One region of the Caproicibacter sp. BJN0012 genome, then DNA from elsewhere that is predicted to be linked to it. Evidence: predicted binding sites of a transcription regulator. Region 1 holds the regulator's gene; the other holds the start of a gene.
What was found. Region 1 encodes Rex, which represses fermentation and respiration genes when NADH is low (regulators of the CRP and FNR family bind a similar motif). Its sites were predicted from a motif close to ATTGTTAANNNNTTAACAAT; they were not measured.
Positions count from the first base shown of each region.

Region 1 (6,122 bases):
GGTACCTTCTGTTTTTTTTGCGAAGCCTGAAAAAGAAATACAAGCTCAGGATGATCACAAGAACCGCGCTGACGGCATCAAGGATTCCAAGCACGAATTCCCTGTGGAGCTTCTGCGCATATTCGTCAGCCCATTGCTGCTCTTCCTTCTGGATTCCGGATAAAACGGACTGGGAGGAAATCTTTCCGGAAGACGGAAAGAGCTGCGGGGGCATGCAAAGGCGCACTTCCACGGAATGCCCGGCCGGGATGGAAGAAGCACGAAATCCGATCTGATCGGCCGAATCGATCGACAGATTGCTGCTCACATCCGTATGAAGCCAGGCATTCACATTGTCCTTCAAGCCGCCGGACGGGAAGCGGACGGTACCGCTGAGCGACGTGATGGGCATACTGAAATTGTTCGACAGAAAATAGTTGTATAGAACCGCCGTGTCTGCATAGACACTGACGATATTTTTCAGCCTGTAAGAAAAAGTAAAGGTCCGGACGCCCCTTTTGAGCGCGGGCATGAACCAGCCGATTTCAACGTCTTGCCCCGACCGGTGCAAATAACACCGATCCTGCATCTCGTCTCCGGAAACACTTTCCGGGTCCACATCCCCCGCGAACGAATAGGAAATCCTGCGGTCTTCGTCGTAGACAGTCAAATCCGTGATGTCGTCCGCTTTTTCGGCGTCCATCGGAAAACTACGGTACAAATTGCGGTAAGGCCTGTTCCGGTCTTTCAGATCGACTTTCCAGGTCTCCGAAACCGTCATATCGCCGTTTTCCATCAGAACGGCGGAGATGTTCAGCTGATCCAGAACCTGCTTGGAATGTTGGCCATAGTCCGAACAGCCGGAAAGCGGGATCATGCTGAAAAGCATCGCCGTGAAAAGAATCAGTCTGCCAAATCTAGCTTTTGAAACCATACGCGGGACATTCCATTTATTTAATCTCAAAACTTTACCTGCGGCACAGACCGGTCCGCTTCTTCGACTTCAAAATATTTCTTTCGTTCAAAGTGAAAAACCGACGCGATCAGATTCGATGGAAAATGCATGACATATTCATTGTATTTCATGGCAGTATCGTTATAGAACTGACGGGACATCGCGATTTTTCCTTCAATCTCACGCAGCTGTCCCTGCAGGTCCAGAAAGTTCTGATTTGCCTTCAATTCGGGATATTGTTCAGCGGTGGCGAAAAGATTGAAAATAGCCTTTGATAGCTTCGCATTATTTTCCATTGCCTCTTCCGGGGTTTTGGAATTCATTGCCGCGCTGCGCCATTTCGTCACCTCTGACAGAGTTGACTTTTCGTGAGCGGCATAGCCCTTCACGGTCTCTACCAAATTCGGAATCAAATCGACTCTTTTTTTCAGCTGCACATCGATCTGAGCCCATCCATTGTCGACGCGGACGGAAAACGATACTAATTTGTTATACGCGGAAACGCACCAGATAATCAAAATCAGCAAAATCCCCAAAAGTACTGCCAGCGGAATCCAACCCATTAAATCCCCCCTTTATCCACATTTTCTCCATGATATCAGAAATATATGATATTGATCGGTGAAAAGTGTAAAATTATTTTAAAGTCTTATTGGAAATGCGGTAACACAATGTCATCAGGCTGTCATTCAAATGCACGTTCTCGACGATGGCATCCGGATATTGCATGGAAATATCATAATGGCTGAAATTCCAAAAATTTCGGATTCCCAAACTGTAGAGTTTTTCAGCCAGTTCCGCCGCCGCGCTTGGGGGAAGACAGAAAATAGCCATTACGGGTTTTTCCTTTTTGCAGAATTCCTCCATCTCTGAAACGTCCTTCACCTTGAGATTGGCCAGTTCCATCCCGATCCGGTCAGGGGAGCTGTCAAAGATGCCGATCAAATGAAAGCCTTCCATTTCAAAAGACATATGGGTCCCGATCGCGCGGCCGAGGTTGCCGGCCCCAAACAGCACCGTAGGGTATTGGCTGGCAAGGCTGAGAATATTGGCGATTTCATCGCAAAGCTGGCTGACAATATACCCATATCCCTGCTGGCCGAATCCGCCGAAGCAGTTCAGATCCTGGCGGATCTGGGAAGCGGTAAGCCCCAGCTTGGCGGAAAGCTCCGTCGAAGAAATTCTTGTCACCCCTTTGTCCTTCAAATGGCTCAGGAAACGGTAATATCGGGGCAGCCTCCTGATAACAGACATTGAAACATTTTCACGTCTTGGCATGACGCATTCCTCCATTCCTCATCATGTGAAACATGAAATTTATTACGACTGATTCATTCGCGAACGTACGGCGTACAAAAAAGTTTCCGTATCGACTGTTTCTTTGCTTTGCAGCGTCGAAATACCCGCGAGGTCCCCCGTCATGATTCCGCTCTCGACAGTCCGAAGCAACGCCGCCTCCAGTTGATCCGCAAAACCGGAAAGCTCCGGCGTTCCGTCGAGCTCGCCCCTCTTTTTCAAGGCGCCGGTCCAGGCGCACAGGGTCGCAATCGGATTCGTCGAAGTTTTTTCCCCTTTCAGATAGCGGTAATAGTGGCGCTGTACCGTTCCGTGCGCCGCTTCATATTCATAGATGCCCTTCGGGGAAACCAGCACGCTGGTCATCATGGCAAGGCTTCCAAACGCCGTGGCGATCAGGTCGCTCATGACGTCGCCGTCATAATTTTTGCAGGCCCAGATAAAACCGCCGTCCGAACGGACGACGCGCGCGACGGCGTCGTCAATCAGCGTATAGAAATAAGTAATTCCCGCGCGTTTAAATTTTTCTTCGTATTCTTCTTCAAATATTTTCTGAAAAATATCTTTAAATCTGTGATCGTAGGTTTTGGAAATCGTGTCCTTTGTAGAAAACCAGAGATCCTCCTTCGCCTCCAGTGCATACTGAAAGCAAGAGTGGGCAAAATCGGCAATACTCTGATCCAGGTTGTGAACGCCCTGTACAACTCCGGCGGACTGAAAATCATGAATTGTCGTCCGGCTTTCCTTCCCGGAAGCATCCGTAACGACCAGTTCGGCTTTGGAGCCCGCCGGAGCGGTCATTTCAACATTTTTATACACATCGCCGTACGCGTGTCTGGCGACCGTAATCGGCTTTTTCCAAGACGGCACCAACGGGGTAATTCCCCTGACCAGAATCGGCTTGCGAAAAACCGTTCCGTCCAGTATGGAGCGGATCGTGCCGTTTGGCGATCTCCACATCTTCTTGAGCTGATATTCCTTCACACGGTCCGCATTGGGCGTGATCGTGGCACATTTGACGCCGACGCCGTATTTTTCGATCGCCCGCGCCGCTTCCTCCGTAACGCGGTCCTCCGTTTCATCGCGGTGCTTCAGGCCCAGATCATAATACTCGGTTTTCAGATCAACATACGGAGTGAGAAGAATATCTTTGATCTGTTTCCAGATAATACGTGTCATCTCGTCCCCGTCCATCTCTACGAGCGGGGTCCGCATCTTTATTTTTTCCGCCATAAAGAACCTCCTATACTGCTAGATAAATCTTGAGCAATCCCAGCGCCAGCAAATGCGCCGGATAAAAAATGTAAAATGTCCATTTGGACGTCCGTCCGCCGCCACGCCGCCCGTTGTAAAGAATAAGGACCGGGAGACACAGCAGCACTCCAAATTGAAATAGCTGGCTGTAAATCGGGTAACCTTCAGAAACCGACAAAAAGGTCTCTGCCAAAACCATACTCACGGCCAGAATGGAAAACGACTGGATCTGCCGGGACAATTCTCCCCTGTTCTGCCAAAAGCTCAGTGCAAAAAGGATGTCGAAGAACATCCAATCTCCGGGAAGCGAGAGAAGGCACAACCCGAAAACCGCCAGGAATCTGAGTTTCCTGCTGTTTATCCTGTCACAGGCCCGAATGGCCAGAAGGCTTAAAAACAGCGTATAGATCACATTGAGGGTTTCCGAAGAATTCCCGCCCACGATAAATTGCAGCTTTCCCGTTTCAAACAATGTGAACGGAACCTGTGAAATCAGGGCAAAGGCACCGAGGCGAAACGCGTATTTTCGAAAGCTGTGCGTGTGCGCATATCCTTCCGCGAGGAAGAAGCACATGGTCGGCGCCGTAATCCTGCCCACGATGTGCATCAGCTGCCCCAGCGCGGAATACGTCGGCACAAACCCCCATGCGATATGATCGATCAGCATGGCGGCAATCGCAATCCATTTCACAGCGTTTGCCGTCAGTCCCCGCGCCGGCTGCTCCAAACCTTTACACCCTTTCGCTCCGCTCCCTTGTGTCGTTCAGCAGCCCGCCCGCCAGGACGATTCTGCGCTGACGTTCGCTGAGAACGGGCTTCGCGCGGAAAGAAGTCCCCTTCGTCCGATCGGCGACCGTGACAGATTCCCCATTGCGAACTGCCTGCCGGACATTTTTCAGTTCCAATTCATCCATCTGGTCGATTCCGTCATAATCCGCTTCGTTTTCAAAAACCAGGGGAAGAATTCCGGCGTTGACCAGATTGGCGCAGTGAATCCGGGCAAAGCTTTTTACGATGACGGCCCTGATCCCAAGGTACAGCGGGACCAGCGCGGCGTGTTCGCGCGAGGATCCCTGTCCGTAATTGGAGCCGCCTATGATGATCCCACCGCCGTTTTCCTTGCAGCGCCCGGCGAACGATTGATCACACACGGCGAAGCAGAATTGAGAAAGATAAGGAATATTCGACCGATAAGGCAATATTTTGGAACCTGCCGGCATAATGTGGTCCGTCGTGATATTGTCCCCCGCCTTCAGAATCGCTTTCGCGGAAACAGACTCCGGCAGCGGCTCCGCGACCGGCAATCCTTTAATGTTTGGCCCGCGGAGCACGGAAAGGTCCCTCGCCTCTTCTACGGAAACCGGCGGAATGATCATATTGTCGTTAATCTCAAAATGGTCCGGAAGCTCAACTTCCGGTTCCTTTCCCAGCGTTCTGGGGTCCGTCAGCACGCCCGCCAGCGCGGAAGCGGCCGCAGTTTCCGGCCCAACCAAGTAGATCTGGGCGTCGGCCGTTCCGGAACGCCCGAGAAAATTCCGGTTGAAAGTCCGCAGGGAAATCCCCGCCGAATTCGGGGACTGGCCCATGCCGATGCAGGGGCCGCAGGCACATTCCAGAATTCTGGCCCCCGCACCGGCCAGGTCGGCGAGCGCGCCGTTTTCGGCAAGCATGCTGTAAACCTGCCGGGAACCGGGGGCGATGGCAAGGCTGACGCCGGGGCTGATCGTCTTCCCCTTTAAAATGGAGGCCACGCGCATCATGTCGCGCAGCGAGGAATTCGTGCAGGAACCGATGCAGACCTGATCGACCGCAATCGGTCCGATCTCCCGAACCGGCCTGACCGCATCCGGGCTGTGAGGGCACGCAGCCAGGGGCTCGACGGAAGAAAGGTCGATTTCAATCGTCTCGTTGTAAACGGCATCCGGATCCGGGGCAAGTTCCGTCCAGCCGCTCTCCCTGCCCTGCGCCTTTAAAAATTCACGGGTGACTTCATCGGACGGGAAGATGGAAGTCGTGGCGCCGAGTTCGGCACCCATATTTGTAATTGTCGCGCGCTCCGGAACAGTCAGGGTTTTGACCCCCGCACCGGCATATTCCAGTATTTTCCCAACCCCGCCTTTGACGGAAAGACGCCGAAGGACCTCCAAGATGACGTCCTTGGCGCTGACCCATGGAGAGAGGGAACCTGTCAGAACCACCCGCAGAATCTCCGGCATCGTTATGTAATACGGGCCTCCGCCCATCGCAACGGCAACGTCAAGTCCGCCGGCACCGATGGCAAGCATGCCGATGCCGCCCCCGGTCGGGGTATGGCTGTCGGAACCGATCAGGGTTTTCCCCGGAACGCCGAACCGCTCCAGGTGGACCTGATGGCAAATTCCGTTTCCCGGCCTCGAGTAATAGATGCCATATTTTTTCGCGGCCGACTGAATGAAACGGTGATCATCCGCATTTTCAAACCCGGTCTGCAGCGTGTTGTGATCGACATAGGCAACGGAACGCTCCGTTCGCACGCGGGGGATGCCCATGGCCTCAAATTCAATGTAAGCCATCGTACCAGTGGCATCCTGCGTTAGAGTCTGATCGATCTTGAGGCCGATTTCGCTGCCGACGTTCATTGATCCGCTGACAAGGTGTT
Region 1 is NZ_CP142518.1:1,968,523-1,974,644, forward strand. It holds gene VA597_RS09490 (DUF2207 domain-containing protein) at 1-913, opposite strand, end outside; gene VA597_RS09495 (LemA family protein) at 940-1,497, opposite strand; gene VA597_RS09500 (redox-sensing transcriptional repressor Rex) at 1,571-2,212, opposite strand; gene VA597_RS09505 (NADP-dependent isocitrate dehydrogenase) at 2,255-3,463, opposite strand; gene VA597_RS09510 (TraX family protein) at 3,474-4,211, opposite strand; gene VA597_RS09515 (aconitate hydratase) at 4,216-6,122, opposite strand, start outside.

Region 2 (6,122 bases), 1.3 Mb from region 1:
TGAATTCTTATGCAGGATAACAAAGGCTTATTAGGAATCGGAGTAACTTTGTACTATAATTAACAGAGAGATTGAGATTAAATTAACAAGGGCTTTGACCCCCGTTGTTGATTCTTATGGATTTCGGCGGGCGGAGGGGTGGAGGCGGTGAAGATGTATTCGGATCGTAAGATTGCGTTTGAGAAGCTTCTGACGGCGGGTACGATCGCAGTCATTTTCGCGGTGTGGTTTACGGCGACCGGTTTCGGGTGGGTTGACCCAAAGCTGGTACCGCCGCCCCGGTCCGTCTGGAGCGCTTTTCTTGATATTGCGCAGAACGGCTACCGAAATCACACTCTTTTCCAGCACATTGGGGCCAGTCTGGGGAGACTGCTTACGGCGTTTCTGCTTGCCGCTGCCGCCGCCGTCCCGCTTGGGCTGGCAAGCGGGTTCCATTCCGGGATACGGGCCGCTCTGGAACCGGTGGTCGAATTTTACAGGCCGCTTCCGCCTCTCGCGTATTATACGATTCTGGTCCTTTGGCTGGGAATAGAGGACCAGTCCAAGGTTGCGCTTCTGTTTCTGGCCTGTTTTGCGCCGATCTATGTTTCCTGTGTTTCCGCAGTGCTTAAAATCAATGAGGATTATTTAAACTGCGCGTACGCGGCTGGCGCGAGCCGATGGCAGGTGTTTGTTCACGTTGTTTTTCCGGCCTGTCTGCCCGATGTGCTGACAGGGCTTCGCACGGCTCTCGGAGTCGGGTATACGACTCTGGTGTCGGCTGAAATGGTCGCCGCGACTTCCGGCCTGGGCTGGATGGTCCTGGATGCAAGCCGGATTCTAAGGAGCGATATCACCTTCCTGGGAATCATCCTCATGGGGATCACAGGGATCCTGATGGACAGAGGGCTCAGGCTTTTGGAGCGGGGGCTGGTTCCCTGGAAAGGAAAGGAGTAAAAGCGTGCGGAACTATTTACTCAGCGCCGCCGCCGTTGCGCTTTCAGCGGTTTTGGCGTTTACAGGCTGTTCAAAAGCAGAAAAACCGGCAGGGGGCGAAGCCGGGGCGGATTCGCCCGGTCTGCCCGAAATCGTGAATATCGGGACACAGAAAATGCCGGACGATGAAGGCGTCGCCATCGCGAAGGGTTACTTTCAGAAAGAGCTCGGCGTAAAAGTGAATATTGTGGAATTTCAGGCCGGGGACATCAGAAACGCCATGATCGCGAAAAACATTGATTTTGCCCTTCTGGGGTCTTCTTCGGCCGCCCTCGGGATCGCAAACGGAATGGAGGTCGAATTGATTTGGGTCCACGAGGTTTTGGGGGACGCGGAACAACTGGTTGCCCGTGACGGCTCCGGAATCCGGTCTCTTCAGGACCTGAAGGGGAAAAAGGTCGCGACGGCTTTTACCTCGACTTCGCATTACAGCCTTTTAAGGGCGATGCAGAGGGACGGCATTTCTGAAAAGGACGTCACGCTGCTCGATATGCAGATGCCGGACATCTATGCGGCGTGGCAAAGGGGAAATATCGACGCGGCTTACGCCTGGGAACCAACGCTCTCCAAGCTCCTGGAAAGCGGTAAAACAATCCTTTCCAGCAAGGACATAGCGGCCCAAGGGGTCGTGACGTCAAATGTGGAGATCGTCCGAAAAGAATTTGCGCGGCGCTATCCCGAAATTGTCAAAAAATATATCAAGGCCCTGAACGAGGCGGTCGAACTGTACCGGCAGCATCCGGAAGAAGCGGTTGGGGCCGTCTCAAAGGCCCTGGGCCTTTCTGAAGAAGAGGCGAAGAAACAGATGCAGGGATCCGTTTGGCTGGATGCCAAAGAGCAGCTCGCTCCCGAATATCTCGGAACAAGCACTCAAAAGGGCGGCATTGTAAATTCGATGAAGGATACGGCTGATTTCCTGTATGAACAGAAAAGCCTGGCCTCTGAACCGAAGACCGGGACGTTTGAACAGGCCGTCAACCCGTCCTATGTGGAACAGGCGTTGCAATAGGACACAGCGGGAGGATTCTGTGTGGATCGGATACAGTATGAGCGGACGGGACCGCTGCTTTCCCTGACCGGCGTGGGATTTCGCTATCCCGGCAAAAAAGACGAGGTCACGGCACTGCGGGAGATCAGTTTTACCATGGAAACGGGAGAGTTCCTGTGCGTGCTTGGTCCGTCCGGATGCGGAAAAAGCACCCTGCTGAAGCTGATCGCAGGGTTCCTGAAGCCGACCGAGGGGGAAATCCGGATGGAAGGCCGGCCGGTCCGGGGACCGGACTGGCACCGCGGAGTTGTTTTTCAGGCGCTCACCCTGTATTCCTGGCTGAACGTGAGGGACAACATCGCTTTCGGTCTTAAAATGAGAAGGCTTCCGAAAGAACAAATCCGAAATGCGGCGCAAAAGTATATCGGACTGGTCGGCCTGAAAGGATTTGAAGAGAAAAAGCCCTATGAGCTTTCCGGCGGCATGAAGCAGAGGGTATCGCTCGCGAGGGCTCTGGCGAACCAGCCGGAGATTCTGCTGATGGATGAGCCGCTCGGCGCGCTGGACGCGCTGACGAGGCAGAACATGCAGGCACTGGTCCGCAGGATCTGGCGGGAGACCGGCAACACCGTTCTTCTCATCACGCACGACGTGGACGAAGCGCTGGCTCTTGGCACGAGAATCATGGTCCTTTCCAGCAGGCCGGGCAGGATTCTGAATGAATTCCACCCGGATTTTACCCGCCGGTACCTCGGCGAAGACGGCGAGAAGATCAGATATCTGCCGGAGTACAGGGAACTCCGGGGGAGAATTCTGAGTGAAATTCTCGGGGAAAACGGGACGGAATAAAGCGGTCCGGCCCCCAAAAATCAGGCAGGCCAGCATACAAATTGTTAATTTGTTAACGATATCAGCCATAAATTCTGCCGCGAAAGGATGTGATTGGGGGACAAATCACGGTAAGACTGTCGGCCATATGAAAAGTTAGGAGTGGTGTTATGAGCAAAAAGGAACAGGTTCTTGGAGTTGTGGTTTTGGTTTTGTCACTGCTGCTCGGCAAGGCATTTTTAAAGCCGGGGATGTTGCTTCGGCTTGTCATCGGCCTGGCGCTGGGCTATACTTTGATGAGGGCCTATACGGGTTTTGCGGGCAGCGTCAACCGCGCGTACCGGACCGGATCGACAAAGCTGATGAGGGCGCTGATGCTCATGTTCTTTGTTTCCAGCGTGCTGACGGCCGCGTTTTTGCTGAATTCGGATGCTTCAGAATTCAGCCTGTGGGTCAATCCGATCAATATCGGCCTGATGCTCGGCGGGGTCCTGTTCGGGTTCGGCATGGCGCTTTCGTCCTGCTGCGCCACGGGAGTGCTGACCGACCTGGTGGTGGGTCTGCCGCGGGCATTTATCACGCTGGTGTTTTTCGGACTGGGCGTTTACCTTGGGTTCCCGGTTCAGAATACCGCGGGGTGGGTTAAGAATTCCTGGTTCACTTCGGCTTCTGGCGGAAAATTTGCGGGCGGAGTCTTCCTTCCGGATCTGTTTTCATGGGACGGTCTCAACGGGTACCTGGGAGCTCTGGTTCTGACGGCTCTGCTCTGCGGAATCGTCGTTTATCTTTCCTACCGGTACGAGAAGAGTCGCAAGGAAAAAAATACATACGTGGGCAATGAGACGGAGATCATGCAGGAGCAGCCGGATCCTTTTGACAGCAAGAGCTATCAGCTGTTCAGCGGGGTGACTTTCGACCGGGTCTTCGCCAAACCGTGGACTCTGGCACAGGGGGCGGCCGTCCTCAGCGTGCTGTTCGCGGTGCTGATGGGCACGACGAAAGCGGGGTGGGGGGCCTCCACTCCCTACGGCGTCTGGTTCGGCAAGCTGCTGCTTGTCTTCGGAGTTTCTCCGGATGCCGTGGCGGGATTCGCGAGAATGAAGCCGGATTCCTTCGTGCAGCCCTTTTTCCAAAATGCAGTATCCGTACAGAATTTCGGTATCATTCTGGGAACGATCCTCTATCTTCTGGTTGCCGGTGTGCTTGTCAGGACGTTCCGCGAGGGTCTGCACATCACGTTCCGCGAAGGGCTCATCTTTGCGCTCGGCGGCCTTTCCATGGGGTTTGGAACAAGACTTTCAAACGGGTGCAATGTGGGCGCGCTCTACACCCCGATCGCGAATTTTTCCCTTTCCGGCTGGATCTTTCTGATCTTTCTGGTCGCGGGCGGCGTTCTGGGCAACCTGTTCGGCAAGGCGGCGTTTGCAAAGAAAAAAAGCGGCGGCCTGTTGGGCTAAAGGGAGGGCGGGTCCGAGGCGGAATCCTGATTCCGCCCCGGAAGCCGATTCCCGGGTTCGCCGGCTTGAAAATATGATGGAGGAAGGAAGGAGTCGAAGTCATGAGCAAAAGGATTTTGATCGTCGGAGGAGTGGCCGGAGGGGCTTCCGTTGCCGCGAGGGCGCGCAGGCTCGATGAGAAGGCGGAAATTATGATGTTTGAGAAGGGACCCCACGTCTCTTTTTCCAACTGTTCGCTGCCGTTTTACCTGAGCAGGGTCGTAAACGACAGCAATGCTTTAGTCCTGATGAGTCCGGAGCAGTTCCAGAAACAGTACCGGATTGAGGCCAGAGTCAACAGCGAAGTCACAAAAATCAATCGTAAAGAAAAGAAGATCACCGTTCGGACCCTGAACACGGGGGAAGAATATGAGGAAACTTACGACACGCTGATCTTATCCCCCGGGGCGGTTCCGGTTCTTCCCAAAAGCATTGAAGGGATTGACCGTCCGAATGTTTTCACGGTCCGGAATGTTGTCGATATCCGGAAGCTCGACGAATATCTGTCGGAGCGCGGAATTCAGGATGTCGCGGTCGTCGGCGGCGGATTTATCGGCGTGGAGGTGACGGAAAACCTGCGCGTGGCCGGCAGGAACGTCAGCCTGATCGAGGCGCTCGACCAGATTATGGCGCCCTTTGACTATGACATGGCGCAGATTCTGCACAAGGAGATGCTGGACCATGGAGTCAACCTGATTTTAAGCGACGGGGTAAAGAAAATCGGCGAAGATTCCATCGAACTGCAATCCGGCAGAAAAGTTGCGGCAGAGGCGGTTGTTATGGCAATCGGCGTTCGGCCCGAAACCGGCCTCGCAAAAGACGCGGGGCTTGAAATCGGGGAGACCGGCGGCATTCGGGTGAATCACGATTATCTGACCAGCGACCCGGATATCTATGCCGTCGGAGATGCGATCGAGGTCTATAACCGGCTGACCCGCAAACCGTCCCGGCTGGCCCTTGCGGGTCCGGCTCAGAGGCAGGCCCGGGCCGCGGCCGACCATATGTACCGGATTCCTCACAACAATAAAGGGGTCATCGGCTCCTCCGTCGTCAGGATTTTCGACCTGAACGCAGCCTCCACGGGGCTGAATGAGAAGTCCGCGAAAGCGGCGGGAATTCCATGCGACTTTGCTTATATCATCCCGGCGGACAAGGTCGGCCTGATGCCCGGAAGCCACCCGCTGCACTTTAAACTCCTGTACGAATATCCGACCGGCAGAATTCTGGGCGCGCAGGCCGTCGGAAAGGGAGAGGCTGACAAGAGGATCGACGTAATAGCGGCCATGATTACCATGGGCGCAACACTGGAGGATTTAAAGGAACTGGAGCTGTGCTATGCGCCTCTGTTCGGCACCGCTAAGGACGCCGTCAATCACGCGGCGCTGGTCGGGCTGAATCTTCTGTACGGACGGTTCCGGCAGGTTCCGGTCACCAAAGTCCGGGAACTGGTTGAAAAGAACGAGTTCATCGTCGATGTCCGGGAAAAGAACGAATTTGACCGGGGCCACCTGATCAACGCCGTCAATATTCCTCTCAGCGGGCTCAGAGACCGTCTAAATGAGATTCCGAAAGACAGGCCGGTCTATCTGCACTGCCGCAGCAGCCAGAGAAGCTACAACGCCGTGATGGCGCTGCAGAATCTGGGATATGACAATGTCGTCAATATCTCCGGCTCCTACCTTGGAATCTGCTGCTACGAATATTATCAGGACCGGGTGACCGGGAGAAAGAAGATTGTCACGGAATACAACTTTACCTGAAAAACAGCGGAATGAAAGATTAAAACCGGCCTGCCCGCGCTTTAGAAAGCGCGGGCAGGCCGGTTTTTCATGCGT
Region 2 is NZ_CP142518.1:655,311-661,432, forward strand. It holds gene VA597_RS03235 (ABC transporter permease subunit) at 154-936, shown strand; gene VA597_RS03240 (taurine ABC transporter substrate-binding protein) at 941-1,984, shown strand; gene VA597_RS03245 (ABC transporter ATP-binding protein) at 2,006-2,812, shown strand; gene VA597_RS03250 (YeeE/YedE family protein) at 2,962-4,248, shown strand; gene VA597_RS03255 (FAD-dependent oxidoreductase) at 4,350-6,047, shown strand.
Region 2: the regulator Rex is predicted to act here: its motif matches at 2,853-2,872, upstream of VA597_RS03250 (YeeE/YedE family protein).